Regions from separate parts of the Abyssisolibacter fermentans genome, predicted to be linked through region 1. Evidence: a T-box and tRNA genes for the amino acid it is inferred to sense, from the RefSeq annotation. Region 1 holds a T-box; the other holds one or more tRNA genes.
What was found. The T-box of region 1 lies ahead of serS (serine--tRNA ligase). A T-box ahead of a tRNA ligase gene usually reads a tRNA of that ligase, here a tRNA-Ser.
Positions count from the first base shown of each region.

Region 2: it encodes a tRNA-Ser, which carries the amino acid that the T-box ahead of serS (serine--tRNA ligase) is inferred to sense. The anticodon was not compared.

Region 1 is NZ_LOHE01000032.1:33,827-42,324, forward strand. It holds gene AYC61_RS02440 (MFS transporter) at 49-1,320, opposite strand; gene AYC61_RS02445 (trans-sulfuration enzyme family protein) at 1,342-2,499, opposite strand; gene AYC61_RS02450 (MerR family transcriptional regulator) at 2,971-3,771, shown strand; gene serS (serine--tRNA ligase) at 4,079-5,353, opposite strand; T-box leader at 5,420-5,607, opposite strand; gene AYC61_RS20945 (hypothetical protein) at 6,132-6,326, opposite strand; gene AYC61_RS21955 (hypothetical protein) at 6,353-6,475, opposite strand; gene AYC61_RS02460 (radical SAM/SPASM domain-containing protein) at 7,006-8,262, shown strand.
Region 2 is NZ_LOHE01000075.1:4,734-13,231, forward strand. It holds gene AYC61_RS14465 (homoserine dehydrogenase) at 1-557, opposite strand, end outside; gene AYC61_RS14470 (ACT domain-containing protein) at 813-1,250, shown strand; gene thrC (threonine synthase) at 1,272-2,750, shown strand; gene thrB (homoserine kinase) at 2,759-3,646, shown strand; gene AYC61_RS14485 (phasin family protein) at 3,726-3,998, shown strand; gene AYC61_RS14490 (ABC1 kinase family protein) at 4,036-5,616, shown strand; gene AYC61_RS14495 (MgtC/SapB family protein) at 5,618-6,289, opposite strand; tRNA gene AYC61_RS14500 (tRNA-Ser) at 6,503-6,596, shown strand; RNA gene ffs (signal recognition particle sRNA large type) at 6,607-6,871, shown strand; gene dnaX (DNA polymerase III subunit gamma/tau) at 7,058-8,498, shown strand, end outside.

The sequences.
Region 1 (8,498 bases):
ATTTTTCCAAATTTGTTGATTAATTACTTATAGATTTTTATATATGATTTATTTTACACTACTATTAACTTGTCTATCCAGTTTACTTTTTTTATTTCGACTATATAGTATAATGCTAACCGCTAATCCAACTACTGCCATTATTAATGAAAGAGTAAAAATATAAGTATAGCCTTTACTCCCGTGTGTATCTAGCCAATTACCAGCAATATTGTAGTAAAAAGCATCTGGAACATAACCAATTAATGATATTAGTCCAACTGCTGCACCTGTATATTTCATTGGTATTTTACTTTCTGATATTGTAGCATAACCTATACCTGTTAGACCAAATAAACCAAAAGCAAGAAGTAACATTAACGCTACTGCCAGTATTGTATATGTTGTATTAACAGGAATAAGCATAAATGCACCCACGCAGACAGTTACTAGAGTAAATCCTACGATAAACATTTTAGATGTTGATCCACATTTGTCAGCTAGCGTACCAAAGGTTGGACCACCAATTATTTTAGTACCTGTTTGTCTTAATATTGAAACTGTACCAACCATTGCTGCTGAAAGCATAAACTCAGTTTCAAGATATGGGCTAATGTATGATAGTGATGAAAATACTGTGTAGTAACTGAATATAGCAATACCAATTAACCAAACTTCTGGCATTTTTAGTACTTTAATATAATCATGGACTGTATATTTCACATCATCACTGTCTTTAAATTTAACATCTCTTAAAGCGAAAAATGTAATGAATCCTACAATAATTGTTAAGCTTGATTGGAATATAAGAACAAATCTTAGTCCTAATTCTTCAACGGCAACCATATTAAAGATTGTTAGGGCAATAAAAGAAATAATCATACCAGAAATACCTTCAATACCATTAGCTATTCCAAAAATTTTACCTTGCATATCGTCATCACCAAGTGAACGAGTTACTTTAACTTGTGCTGCCCAGAATGTAAGGATTGTTGTCACACCCCATGCAATAAATGTAAATTGTACACCAGCGTAGCTTGGGTATGTTGACAGATAAATACCTAATGCACCAGAAGAAACGTAAGAGAATAGCATAAGTTTCCTTGGGTCAAATTTATCTGCCATCCATCCACCTGGAAAATACATTAACAGAGCAATTTTTCCGTATAAACCAATTACATGTCCATATTGTTCATGTGAAAGACCAAGAGCTGTTCTCATTGGGTCATAGAATACTGATTTCATATATGGTAAACCATACATTGCATACGTACCAAATGACAATACTGTGATCATCATCAACCATTTATATTTTTTGAATAAGCTTATTTTATTATCCATAGACAATTCTCCCTTCAAATTTTATAATTTATCAAAAGCTTGTTTTATATCTGCTATTAAATCCTGTGCACCTTCAAGTCCTACCGCAATTCTAATCATATTACTGTTTTCTACTTGAATCAGTGTATGAGCTTCACCTAAACTTGTAGCAATTGAAAGTAAATTCATATTGTTGCATAGCTTATAGTCAGCTTCTCTTACTGTCATTCCTTTAATGCCATCTTTTAACCAGAATGAAACAATACCACCACCAAGACCATTCATTTGTTTTTGACATAGTTCATATGATGGATCAGATTCAAGAGCTGGATAAATAACTTTTTCTACATATTCATGTGATTCAAGGAATTTTGAAATTGCTAAAGCGTTTTCACAATGTTTTTGTATTCTCATTGTAAGAGTAGCCATGCCTCTCATAATTAACCATGCATTAAATGGTGAAAGTGCTGCACCTGTATAACAAGGCATACCAGGGTATTTTATTTTTTCTATAAGATCTTTTCTTCCTATAATTGCTCCTCCAAGTGCATCGCCATGACCATTAATATATTTTGTTAAGCTATGCAAAACAAGATCTGCTCCATGTTGTAATGAATATTGAATAGGTGGTGGTGCAAATGTGCTGTCAACTATTAAAATGCAATCATTTTCCTTTGCAAGTTCAGCAACCTCTTTAATATCAACAACACCAAGCTTTGGATTCTCAGGTGTTTCAATAAAAATTATTGTTGTATTTTCTTTAATGTTTTGTTTTACATCTTCCATATCTTTAAAATCTGCAAAGCTTACTTCTGCATCCATCTTGTCAATTAATTCTCTGAAAAAAATGTCACTGTGAAAGAATAATCCTTTAGAGCATAGAATATGTTCTCCCTTTTCAAGTAATGTTAAAACTGTTGAACAAACAGCTCCCATTCCTGAACCCATTGTAACGGCAGCTTCTCCTCCTTCAAGAGCAGCAAGTTTTTTTTCTAGTTGAATTGTAGACGGATTTCCTTCTCTTGTATAAAGGTAACCTAATTCATTCCAAGCCTCATCCATTTGTTCAACTGTATCAAATCCAAAAGTTGCTGTTTGATATATTGGTGATGCTAAAGAATGTGTTACGGGATCAAAACTATGTCCAGTGTGAATTAATTTTGTTTCTAGATCTGATTTACTTAAATCATGTTTATCCATTGTGACTTCCTCCTTTGTTTAAAATATATAATTTCCAAATATTTTATAATTAAATCATTACTTATAATTAATATTAATTATTAAACTTAAAATATTGCATCAAAATTACAATTAGAATGATATACTATTACCTTAGGGGAGTGTCAATAATATAATTAATTAGTAACTTCATTTTTAATAAGAAAGAATTTGACGCATAATACCCGAATATATTATGATTAAATAAAATTATATTTTTTCATAAAATTTATCTAAAACAAGTAAACTAAGATAAACAAAAGTTAGAATATATAAGCTCAAATTATTTAGAAAAATTAAATACTCTTTATTAATGAAACTCATTCGAATGAGTTTGGACTTTTACATAAATGTATTTTAGTTCTATACTCATAATTCAGAAATATACAGCATATCATAAGAGTTATATAAATAATCTGGATAACTATCTACATAATTTATGGAGGATTAAATATGAAATTATATTCTATTGGAGAAGTCTCAAAAATTAATAATATTACTATTAAAACTTTGAGATATTACGATAAGATAGGTCTACTTGTACCGGCATACATAGATGAAACAAATGGTTATAGATATTATAGTTACAGCCAATTTTTAATTATAGATAAGATTAAAAAATTCAAATATTGGGATATACCTTTAAATGAGCTTAAAGATATTATATATGATGAAGATAATACCAAATTAAAAGAATTTTTTAGAAAACAAAGAGAATATCTTGATTCTGAAACAAAGAGAATCGAAATGTTAAAAAAAAATCTAGATATGCTTGAAAATTATTTCTCTTATTATGACATAGTTCAAATGAATAACAATGTTTATGTAAGACACATAAAAAAACGCCATTATATTTCTCATCCTTTTGATAATATTACTAGTATATCAGGTATAGACATAGAACTGAGAAAAATTATTAATTCACCACAATTTGTAAATATATCTGTATTAAACCCTTACGGATATATTTTGGATAGTAATGATTTTTTAAATGGTAAACTTACTTTCTTACAGTCTACAGTTACTGTAGGTGAACCTCCAAGTTTTGAAACAGAATATTTATATACTGCTCCTGAAGGAGTTTATGTTTGTTTCAGCTCAAAAATTTTATCTGATAATTATGATATTACACCTTTAATTGACTATATTAAACAAAACAACTTAACTCCTAAGTTAATTATTGCTGAAGAATTTATACCTAACGGTACTTATAAATTTGAAAACTGTCCTTATGAAATACAAGTATTAATTTAGAAAAGATATAATGAATTTCTAGCATAAAAGAACATAAAACGCTATAGAACAAACTTTATTAAATAGTTTAATCTATAGCGTTCATTATAAACAAAAAAGTTATAGAAATACTTAATTAATATGATATATAGTTAAGCTAATCACTCTAAATTTAGTGTGATTAGCTTAATCAAAATAGCATTTTATTTCAGTAAGTTTCAGATATTGAGTTAATTCAAAAATTTATTTTTTCTTATATACTAGCTTTATTAATGAAATTTGTATTTACTTTAATAAACTAATTTATAGAAATATAATATTAATTTGATTATTTAGTAATCTTATCTAAACCTCTAAAATATGGTCTTAATACTTCTGGAATAATAATTGATCCATCTTCTTGTTGATAGTTTTCTAATATTGCTGCTGTTGTCCTTCCTATTGCTAAACCAGAACCATTTAACGTATGAACTAATCTAGTTTTATTTGTTTTAGCATCTCTAAATTTGATATTTGCTCTTCTTGCTTGGAAATCTTCAAAATTACTACAAGAAGATATCTCAACATATCTGTTATAACTTGGCATCCATACCTCTAAATCGTAAGTTTTAGCTGATGAAAATCCTAAATCACCAGTGCATAGCTCTACTACTCTATAAGGTAATTTCAATAGTTTAAGAATTTTTTCTGCATTTTCAGTAAGTTTTTCTAACTCATCATATGATTCTTCTGGCTTAACTAATTTAACTAATTCTACTTTATTAAATTGATGGTTTCTTATTAATCCTCTAGTATCTCTACCTGCTGAACCTGCTTCCTGTCTAAAACATGGAGTATAAGCAGTAAAATATATTGGTAAATCAGTTTCATCTAGTATTTCATTTCTATGAATATTTGTAACTGGAACCTCAGCTGTTGGAACTAAAAAGTAATCTTTACTAGGAATATTAAAAGCATCTTCTTCAAATTTTGGAAGCTGACCTGTACCTGTCATAGAATCCCTATTTACCATAAATGGTGGTAATATCTCTTTATATCCATGTTCTAATGTATGCGTATCTAACATGAAATTTATCAATACTCTTTCGAGTTTAGCACCTAATCCTTTATATAGAGAAAATCTAGCACCTGTTATTTTAGATGCTCTTTGAAAATCTAGTATATCTAATTCTGCTCCAATATCCCAATGAGCTTTAGGTTCAAAATCAAATTTAGTTGGCTCAGCATATCTTCTAATCTCAACATTGTCTTCATCACTATTTCCAACAACAACTTTAGTATTAGGTATATTAGGAAGTGATAAAAGTCTTTTATTTAATTCCTCTTCAACTTCTTTTACCTCTACATCTAGTTCTTTAATACATTGTGACAAATCTTTCATTTTAGCTAATATTTCTGTCACGTCTTTTCCTTCTTTTTTAAGTTTTGGTATCTGTTTTGATACACTATTTTGTTCAGATTTCTTATTTTCTGTATTCTGTAGTAGTTCTCTTCTTCTTTCATCAAGTTTTAATATTCCTTCGATATCATAATCACCATTTCTGCTCTTTAATCCGTCAATAACTTCTTTAGTATTACTTCTTATTTTTTTAATATCTAGCATTATTAAAAACCTCCTTTTATAATTATCTATTTTTAAATAAAAAAATAAACCCTCATCCCAATAAAACTTAGGGACGAGAGTTTTTCCCGCGTTGCCACCCTACTTAGCAAATAGCTCACTTAAGTGCATTATAAACCATGCAATGGTATACATCTAATACTAGGATGGATTCGATAATTAATCATGCTAATTCACACCAACCATTAACTCTCTTAAAAGATTATATTATCTACTATTCCTATCAGTATATTTATTAATTTGGAATTGATTATAGCATATTATATCCTTTTTTTCAAGTATAAATACATATTTTTAACGGCAATCGAATGAAAATATATTCTAATTAAAACTTTTACATAAAGTTTTCAAAAATAGACTTGTTCTGTTAAATATTTGATGTGATTTTTTTTTATTTGTGTAACTTAAAACATATATTGTTTTAATGGTATAACAAATAAACCTATTTAATTTACTAACCGATTTACACTATAAAAAGTATATCTCAACTCATATTATTATATTCCAACTATATCATCTAAAAGCTTATCATCTCTTGCGTCGCAAGCTAATTTTTTTCTCGCAGTTTTTCTCTTCTTTAATATATATTAAAGCGAGTTTCTTTAACATCGATTGATTTACAGCGCCATTATTTTTCCTTACTCTACTATTATCTTCTCTAAAAACAACATCTAAAATCCAGTGACAACTTTCTACTCCCTATTGATTTCTTACTGCTTTTTCAAATAAGTCACACTCTGCATTTTGGGGTATACTGAGACTAGATATATAATAAAAATTCTCTTCTGTTATTTTTTTCTGTTGTAACAGTTCTTTTTACCATACCAATACTAGTCAAGTTTTTCCAAAAATGTTTTTCTACAAAAAAACAGTCTATATCATCAGTCTGGAAGTACTCCCTTTTTTCTATTCGTCCATGACCTTTTTCTCGCGTAACTTTTTTGCTGTAATTCATATTTTAAAATTTTTTAGCTATGGCATCTAAAAATAATCTTTTACTTCTTTATTAAATGTACCATGATTCCCTTTTAAAGCTAAAACATAATTAGCTTCTTTTTTTATTATTTTCTCAGCTATTTTTTTTGCGTGCCCATAGCGTAACATTGAAATGGTGTAATAGGGACGTTGCATTGATTTACAGTGGGAGTTTCGCAATGTTAATGGAATGAGCAGAATTAAGTAAAATGTAACTAAAAACCTTCTTAGTAAAGATCTATATAACAAGAAGGTTTTTCAAGTTAAATAATAATATAAAAAAGATTGTCAAATAATAATTGTACATATAATACATTTTAAGATAAATTGTACCATAGTTACAATAAATGTGATATAATTACATTATAAAGTTTAAATATGTTAAATTTTTGATATCTTCAAAGATTATTCATAAAAAATTAAGTTTTATATATAACAACTCGCTATTTTTTAAGCTTACTAAAAGCTTATAATTAAAAATAATAATCCTATTATCCACGGTTATATGAATAATCTAGGAAAATAGTATTAATTATTACGTACCTATCATTTATCTCCCATCTTCTATAAGTTGGAGATGAATGAAACAAGTGGAGTGAGAGTTCACTAAAAAACAGATAGGAGGAGTTACAGAAAGAACTTTTTCTGTAGAAAAATTTATGTATCCATATATATTGGAAAATACAATATTACATTATTTAAATAAGAATGGCATATTGTTTAGGGATAATCAAAGATATATGTTAAACAATATTGAAGTATATATGTTAGAAAAAATCGATGGAATAAGGACTAAAGATGAAATAGTTAATGAAATATCAACTGAACTAGAGATAGAGGATATTGAAAAAATAAGTAGTATTTTAGAAGAATTCATTGAAAGTAAATCATTATTAATTAAAACTAGTAAGAATCCTAAAAATCACATTATAAAAAAGAACGGAATAAAAACTAAAAATATACCGATATATCTTGTTTTGAGTTTAACCAATAAATGTATAATGAGTTGCAAACATTGCTTTAAAAGCTGTAGTACAGAAAATAATACTTTCATAAATTATGATAAATTAATGGACACGCTTAAGTACTTAAAAGGAAAAGCAATGTCAATACAATTAACTGGTGGAGAACCAATGGTTTATCATAGATTTTTAGATGTATTAGATTATTGCGGGGAAAACTTTGATACTACAGTAACAACAACTGCTGTATTGATAAATAAAAATAATATTGATTGTTTCAAAAAGGTTAAAGATATTCAAGTTTCTGTGTATTCTAATATTCCTAAAGAGCATGATGCTTTTACAAATTTGGATGGATCATTTAATGCTACTATGAATGGAATAGATGTAGCAGTAAAAGCAGGTATACCAGTTTCTATTTCGACTATTGTTACAAAAAATAATAAAAATAAATTGCAAGATATTGTCGACTTAGCTTTAGAACATGATGTGAAATTTTTAAAATTTGGCACGTTAAGACCATTTGGTAGGGCGATTACATTAAAGAATAAAATAATATTATCAAGTGATGAAAAAGATGAAGTTGCTAAAACTATAAGTAATTTATGTGAAAAAAACAAAGATAAAATTCATATTGGTAAATGGGAAGATAAAGACGAAAGTAGCAGTAATAACAGTTTTAAAGAGTTTCATTGTTTTGACTGTGGTGGTGGAATCTATCAATGGTGTATAAGCGAATATGGAAATATAAAGCCGTGTGAATTTGTACCAGATGAAATTTTTTCTATGGGGTCAATAGAAGATGAAAAGATAGAAAATATACTAGACATATGTAATCTTAATGAGCTTGCACGAGGTATGAAAAGATGGCAGAAAGATTTAAATAGAATTGATTTGGAAATGAAAGATATATGTGACACTATGGGAAGATATTATAAAGAAAATTGTATTTAACAAATTATAAAATAATAAAATTTGCTGCAAGGTTACCTGATTAGAGAGGTTTGGTTTTGCTGAAAACCATTACATATTTTTTTTACTCACTAATAAAAATATCGTAAAGGAGGTGAAAAAATTGGATAAAAATGAATTTTTAACATACAAAGCTAACGAAAATGCTATAAAATATTGCTATGACGGAAACCTGTTATGTCCACCATGGCAGCTGTTATAGGCATGTGGTATTATGT
Region 2 (8,498 bases), on a different contig from region 1:
GCATAACCTAGTTCTTGAGCAAGTTTTAATGCATCTTCAAAAGAGTAACTTTCCTCAGTCATCTTTGTCAAAATAAAATTTGTAGTTCCGTTAAGTATACCTTTTATTTTATCAACATCATTAATTTTCACACTTTGTTTTAATGGTTTGATTACAGGTATACCACCTCCAACACTTGCCTCAAAAAGAAAAGCTCTATTATTTTTTTTAGCAGTAGTTAAAAAAGTATCATAGTATTTTGATACAACAGCTTTATTGGCAGTAACTACATGCTTACCATTTTCAAAAGCCTTAATAATATATTGGTATGAAGGATTTATTCCTCCCATAACTGCAACAACGATATCAATTTCAGGGTCATTTAAAATATCATCAGCATTTTCCGTAAGTATGTTTTGAGGGAATTTTATATTTCTATCTTTATTTTTATCTCTAACAAGAATTTTGCTAATCATGACTTTATCTTTCATGCTTTTTTTAAAATTTTCATTAGTAGTTATAATCTCATATACACCTGAACCTACAGTTCCAAAACCCAAAAGACCAATTTTAATCATAATATTCTACCTCTCTTATCTATAAATATTGTCACGTAATGTACGCGAATTAAAAACAAATGTATATCAATGATAAACAGTATAACATAATAATTATCGAAGGTAAAGAGATTTAGTGCAAAAAAACACGAATTATCTGTATATTTATAATCTTGTGTTTTAAATAAATTAATGTTAAAATAAATCAAAGTATGTTAATAATGAACATATGTGTTTTGTGAACAAACTCAGTATACAATTATGAGAGGTGATACTATGTATAATAAATATTTAGTTATTGATAAAAGTATATTACCTGATATTTTTGATAAAGTTATAAATGCAAAGGAATTACTTAGAACTGGAAAGGCTAAGGAAGTTACAGAGGCTGTAAAAAAAGTTGGAATTAGTCGAAGTACATTTTATAAATATAAAGACTACGTATTTACTGTCTCTGAAGGAGGTATTGGACGAAAGGTTACAATATCGTTATTACTAAATCACCGACCAGGTTTGCTGTCAAATATACTAAATATAATTGCCAATGCAAAAGGAAATATATTAACTATAAATCAAGATATACCTATAAATAGTACTGCTAATGTTAGCATTACATTTGACAGAGCTAATACTATAGTAGAATTAGATGTAATTTTACAGCAGATAAAAGAAATGACTGGAGTAGCAAAACTTAGGCTTATTGCTATGGAATAAAAAAACATGGAGGACATAAGCATGCTTTATTATAGTACAAGAAGTTTGAATAAAAAAGTTACTTCATCAGAAGCAATAATTAATGGCATAGCAGAAGATGGAGGATTATACGTACCTGAATATTTACCCAAAATAGAAAATTTAAAGGAATTACTCGATTTAAATTATAAACAATTAGCATGTGTAGTTTTAAATAAATTTTTTACTGATTTTACAAAAGAAGAAATCAAAGAATGTGTTTACAATGCATATAATGAGAAATTTAGAAGTAATGAAATAGCTCCATTAAAGAAATGTGAAGACATGTATTTTCTTGAACTATTTCATGGCGCGACATTAGCTTTTAAGGATATGGCATTATCTATCCTTCCTCACCTTATGACCACAGCAGTTAAAAAACATAAATTAGAAAAGGAAGTAGTTATTTTAACAGCAACTTCTGGAGATACAGGGAAAGCTGCACTAGAGGGTTTTAAAGATGTTGAAGGTATAAAGATAATAGTATTTTTTCCAAGAGATGGAGTAAGTGATGTACAAAAAATGCAGATGATTACACAAGTAGGAAACAATACTCATGTTATCATGCTTGAAGGCAATTTTGATGATGCACAAAATGGAGTAAAAGAAATATTTGTAGATCAAGAATTAAAAGATCAATTACTTGAAAAAAATATTATTTTATCTTCAGCAAACTCAATTAATATAGGAAGACTAGTACCACAGATAGTTTATTATATATATGCATATATGAACTTAGTAAGAAATAAAGAAATAAAATTAAAAGAAGAGATAAATATAGGAGTACCAACTGGTAATTTTGGAAACATATTAGCTGCCTATTATGCAAAGCAAATGGGACTGCCAATAAATAAACTTATATGTGCGTCAAATGAAAATAATATATTGACTGATTTTATAAACACAGGTGTATACGATATAAATAGAAAATTTAAGACAACCACTTCTCCATCAATGGATATATTAATATCAAGCAATTTGGAAAGATTGTTATATGAAATAACAACTAAAGACAGCGGCGTAGTAACTAGCTATATGAATAGCCTTAAAAATAAGAGTGCTTATAAAATAAATGAAAAACAGATTTCTAATATAAGCGATTTTTATGGAGATTATGCTAAAGAGATAGATGTTACAAATGCTATAAAGGAAGTTTATGAAAAATACAACTATGTAATAGACACTCATACAGCGGTTGCTTACCATGTATGCAAAAACTATAAAAACATATCAAAGGATAATAAAAAAATAGTTATTGCTTCAACAGCTAGTCCTTTCAAATTCGCAGGGAGTGTATATAGAGCTTTAAATAAATGTAACTATGAATATAATGACTTTGAATTTATAAATAAATTATCAGAGGACTTTAATATAGATATACCAAGTCCAATAAAAGATATCGATAAACTAGAGGTATTACATCAACAAGTCTGTTTAAAAAGTACTATGAAAGAAACTGTTTGTAGAATGTTAAAAGTGTAGGTGATAATATGTTTGAAGTTGTAGTTCCCGCTACTAGTGCAAATATGGGACCAGGTTTTGATAGTCTGGGGATAGCTCTAGGACTTTATAATAAATATTATTTTGAAGAAATAGAAGAGGGTTTAGTATTTGAAGGCTGTCCAGACGAGTTTAAGAATGAAAACAATTTAGTATATATTTCTATGAAAAAATGTTTTGAAAGAACAGGATATCAATGTAAGGGCATTAAAATAGTGTTTGATACAAAAATACCTGTTTCAAGAGGTTTAGGAAGCAGTGCTGCATGTGCAGTTGCAGGTGCTTTAGCCGCAAATCAAATAAGTGGTGACGTATTAAGTATAGAAGAAATATTAAAATTAACAACTGAAATAGAGGGACATCCGGATAATGTAGCACCAGCTTTATTTGGTGGAATGATAGCTTCAGCACAAAACAAAGAAGAGGTTCTATATAGTAAGGCTAAAATAGATGAAAGCTTTAATTTTTATATTTTAATTCCTGATTTTAAGCTTTCTACACAAAAATCCAGAGAAGTTTTGCCTAAAAAAATAGATTATAGTGATGGAATTTTTAATGTTGGAAGAACAGCCTTAATGCTTTGTGCTTTATCAAATGGAGATGGTCATTTACTAAAGGCATCATTTCAAGATAAATTACATCAACCTTATAGAAGTAAACTTATTGAAGGTTATGATTTATTTATGAAAACTCTCAATGACTTAGATAATACAGCAGGTTTCATAAGTGGAGCAGGTTCTACTTTAGCAGTTATTACAAAAGAAAATGATGAAAAAGTTGTTGAAAAGTTAAAATTTATAATAAATAATCTAAATAATAAATGGATTATAAAAAAAGTTGATATAGATTATGAAGGTGCAAAAATAATTAACTCGTAGATGTATAAATTAGCTCTTTTTATGGAATAAATAAGCTTGAGGTAAATAATGTTAATATGCTTAATTTTAAGGAGGAGCTATGATAAGTTTAAAAAATATTTTATTAGCAGGAATAGGAACAGCTGCTTATACTTATGAAAAAGCAGTGGATATTGTTGACGACATGGTAAAAAAAGGTGAAATAACTATTAAACAAGGCAAAGAGTTAACAGATGAATTGAAAAAAAGGTCAGTAGAAGGTTTTGATAATGCTAATAGTAATTTAAAACAGACTATTATGAATATAGAAAATATGACCCAAAATGAGCTTGAAGAAATAAAGAAAAAAATAAATGAATTGGAGTTAAAGTAAGCCTTGTTTGTATTACAAGGCTTTTTTGCATATAGATATGAATAGAATAAAAGAGAAAAAAAGAGTTAAAGAGATAATATCAGTATTTGTAAAGTATGGTTTAAAAAAAGAAAGGATAAAGCCTGAAAATTTAAGACTAGCCTTAGAGGAATTAGGTCCTACTTATATTAAGCTTGGACAAATACTATCTACTAGATCAGATATAATTCCTCAAAGCTATATATTAGAATTCGAAAAACTCCAAGATAGCGTAAAACCTCTTTCGTATGATGTAATACATGATATATTAGAAGAAAATTTTGGTGACAAAATTGATGATGTTTTCATTGAAATTGATCACAATCCTATAGCATCTGCATCTATAGCTCAAGTTCACAAAGCAATAATGAAGGATGGCACAAGAGTAGCATTAAAAATTTTAAGACCTAATATAAGAGAAATTATGCTTAGTGATATGAAGATACTTAAGAGATTTTCTATATTAGCTAAACTAACACCCCAAGGGCATATAATTGATATAAAAGAAGCTATAGATTTTTTTATTGATATTATAGAGAAAGAACTTGATTTAAATAAAGAAGCACAAAATTTGGATAAATTTTACGAAAACAATATAGACTCTAAACTTATAAAATGTCCAAAGGTATTCAAAGAATATAGTAACTATGACATATTAGTTATGGAATATATTGATGGTATAAAAATAACTAATATAAATAAATTAAAGCAAGAAGGATATGATTTAGAAGAAATAGCTTCAAAATTAGCCTATAATTTTTTAAAACAAGTTTTTGAAGATGGTTTTTTTCATGGTGATCCTCATCCAGGAAATATAATTATTAATAATAGAAAAATAGTATTTTTTGATTTTGGTGCAATAGGAATTATGGACAAAGATATGCAAAAAGATTTCAATAATCTTTTATTAGCAATAGGTTCAAGAGATATTCAAAAAATGACACATGCAGTACTTAAAATAGGTATCAAGAGAGGTAAAATAAACATACGCAAACTCTATTCGGATATAGAAGAAATATACGGCCAATATATAGATGAATCATTGTTAAATATAAATGTAGTACAAATAATTAATGATGTTACAAAAGCTGCAAAAAATAATAATATAGCCATGCCAGTTAGTATAATGATGTTTGTCAAAGGCATGATGATTTTGGAAGGTGTTATAGAGCATCTAGCACCTGATATGAGTATAATGGACGTAGCAATACCATATATTCAATCAAATTTGATATTTAATAAAGATATCAAAAAAGAAATTATAAAGCAGTTAAACTCAGTATACACTTCTTATAGAAATACTATAAAACTACCAACTAAAACTCTTGAGGTTCTAAATACATTAAACGCTGGTAAACTAAAAATAAAACTTGAACATTTAAGATTAGAAAGAAGTGTATATAGAATAAGCAAAATGATAAATAGGGTAGTTGTAAGTCTTATAATTTCATCTATAGTAATAGGTTCATCTTTAGTAATAAATGCGAATGCCGGACCCAAAATATATGACATGTCATTTTTTGGATTAATAGGTTATTTAAGTGCAGGATTAATGGGGATTTGGCTTGTAATTTCTATGATACGCTCAGGGAAAATGTAAATTATTTGGTATGGTTAATTTCTATAGATTGAATACCTTCTATCTGAGCTAAATTTTTAACAATAGTATTATTAGGTATTTTTAGTGGATTAGTAATAGTCAGCTCTAAAGACAAATGGTTCTTGCTAGATTCTTCCATACTTATATTATCTATTGAAATATTTAGATTTCCTAATACGGTACCTATTTTTCCTATTTGACCAGGAATATTAATCGTACTTAAGTCTATATATGAATATATCTTAGATTGGTTAATATATGGCTCAAATTTTGAAAATATTATTAAAGTAATTAATATTAAAAGTGTAGCAATAATAGCACCTATATAAAAACCACTACCAACTGCTAAACCTATACCTGCTACAGCCCATAAACTAGCAGCGGTGGTTAATCCCTTTACAGTAGATCCTTCTTTAATTATAGTACCCGCTCCTAAAAAACCTATACCACTTATAACTTGAGCCCCTAGACGAGCAGGATCTAGATTGCTAAAACTGCTATAATTATTAAAAAGGAATATACCGCAAAGCATTATAAGTGCTGCCCCCATACATACAAGTATATGAGTTCGAAAACCAGCAGGACGATTTTTACCTTCTCTTTGTAACCCTATCAAACCACCCAAAACTAAAGCCATAAGTAATCTTACTGAAATACAAGTTATATTAAGCATAAAAACCCTCCCATGTAAAGGTATAAGATATATTATATTATGTCATATATTTCAGTTTTGATAAAGGGAAATAATAAAATCCTTTGATTTTGCCTAGATATAATGAAAACTTTGCCTATTTACATAAATTAACAGCCGATTTTCATTGACATAGACCAAATTTTTAGATATAATAAATATTCGTTAGACTATATAAATAATTCAATAATTTATGGAGAGATGGCTGAGTTTGGCTGAAGGCGCTCGCCTGGAAAGCGGGTAGGCGGCGAATACCGTCTCGAGGGTTCAAATCCCTCTCTCTCCGCCAGTAAAGTTTGCCGTACTAGATGGGGAGGTAGCGGTGCCCTGTAACCTGCAATCCGCTATAGCAGGATTGAATTCCTGGTTGAGGCATTTTACTGTAAGGTCTGCCCTAAGTAAGTGGCGTTGATGATTGGGTCCTGCGCAATGAGAATCTATGAACCCCGTCAGGTCCGGAAGGAAGCAGCGGTAAGTAGACACTCTCGTGTGCCGCAGGGGTGCCTGATTTGAGTTAACTGCTTAGGTAACGCTTGGAGTGAAATGTCAATACCAGGTGTACGGCTAAAATAAATCCATAACCTTTGTTATGGATTTATTTTTGCATATAATATTAATTATACATAACAGTAAAGACAAGATATATGCTTTTTTTAGTTAAAAAATAGTTTAATTCTCTACTTATAAGTATTTGATTTTTTCTGAATAATTTGGGATAATATACTTATCGTTGAGAATAAGGGTGATATTATGAGTTATAAAGCACTGTACAGGCAATTTAGGCCTAAAGATTTTAATGGAATATTAGGACAAAGCCATATAGTAACAATTTTAAAGAATCAAATAATAAAAGACAATACTGCTCATGCATATTTGTTTTCAGGGACAAGGGGTACAGGGAAGACATCTACAGCCAAGATTTTTTCAAGAGCAGTGAATTGTCCAGATAGTGTAGATGGCAATCCATGTAATAAATGCAAAACTTGTCTAAGCTTACTCAATGGTACAAATCTTGATGTGGTTGAAATGGATGCAGCATCAAATAATAGCGTTGATGATATAAGAGATTTAAAAGAAAAAGTTAAATACCCTCCTTCAAATGGGAAATATAAGGTATATATAATAGACGAGGTTCATATGCTTTCAAAGGGTGCATTTAATGCATTGTTGAAAACGTTAGAAGAACCACCTGAATATTTAATATTTATATTAGCTACAACCGAGCCGCAAAAACTACCAGCAACAATATTGTCTAGATGTCAAAGATATGATTTTAAAAGAATTAATACAAATGACATAGTAAAAAACATGAATGATATATGCCAAAAGTTAAATTGTGATGTTGAGCAAAAAGCACTAAACTTAATAGCAAGAAATTGCGACGGTGCTATGAGAGATGCACTTAGCATATTAGATCAATGCATATCATTAACAGGAGAAAAGCTTACATATGATTATGTATTATCTATTATGGGAGCTGTGAACAATGATGCAGTTTTTGAAATAAGTGATAGTATTATTAGTCAAGATTTGTATAGTACATTAAAAAATATAAATAATATAATAAATGATGGTAAGGATATTGGACAGTTTATCAAAGATTTGATAATGCATTTTAGAAATATATTGATTTGTAAAGCAGTTGATAATCCAAGTGATATAATTGATTTATCTATAGATAATCAACAACGGATTAAACAACAATGCAGTAATATAAGTGTAGGTTCAATTGAAAGGATAATAAATTTATTATCAGAAGCAGAAGTTCGAATCAAAAAAACTACACAACCAAGAGTAATTTTAGAGGTAACTATAATAAAAATTTTAAATCCAGAAGCTGACAATTCATTTGAGGGTATAATCAGTAGAATAGATAAGATTGAAAAAACTATGGCAAGTGGGGAGTTTAAGACTACTCCAACTACTATTACTTCCAATGAAAAAAATGTTATACAAAAACCTATTAACGAACCAGAAGTTGAAAAGGTGGCAGTAGATAGTTCAAAAGAAACAATTGAAAAAGAACAGCTTGATGGAAACAATAAGATTTTAGATTTAGACATAAATAATGTTAAAGAAGACTGGAAAAATATAATAAAAAAAATGAAAAAGGAAAAAATAAAAATATTTACACTTCTTAGCAATGGAGAGCTAGTAGATGTGTATAATAGCACAGTAGTAATATCGTTTA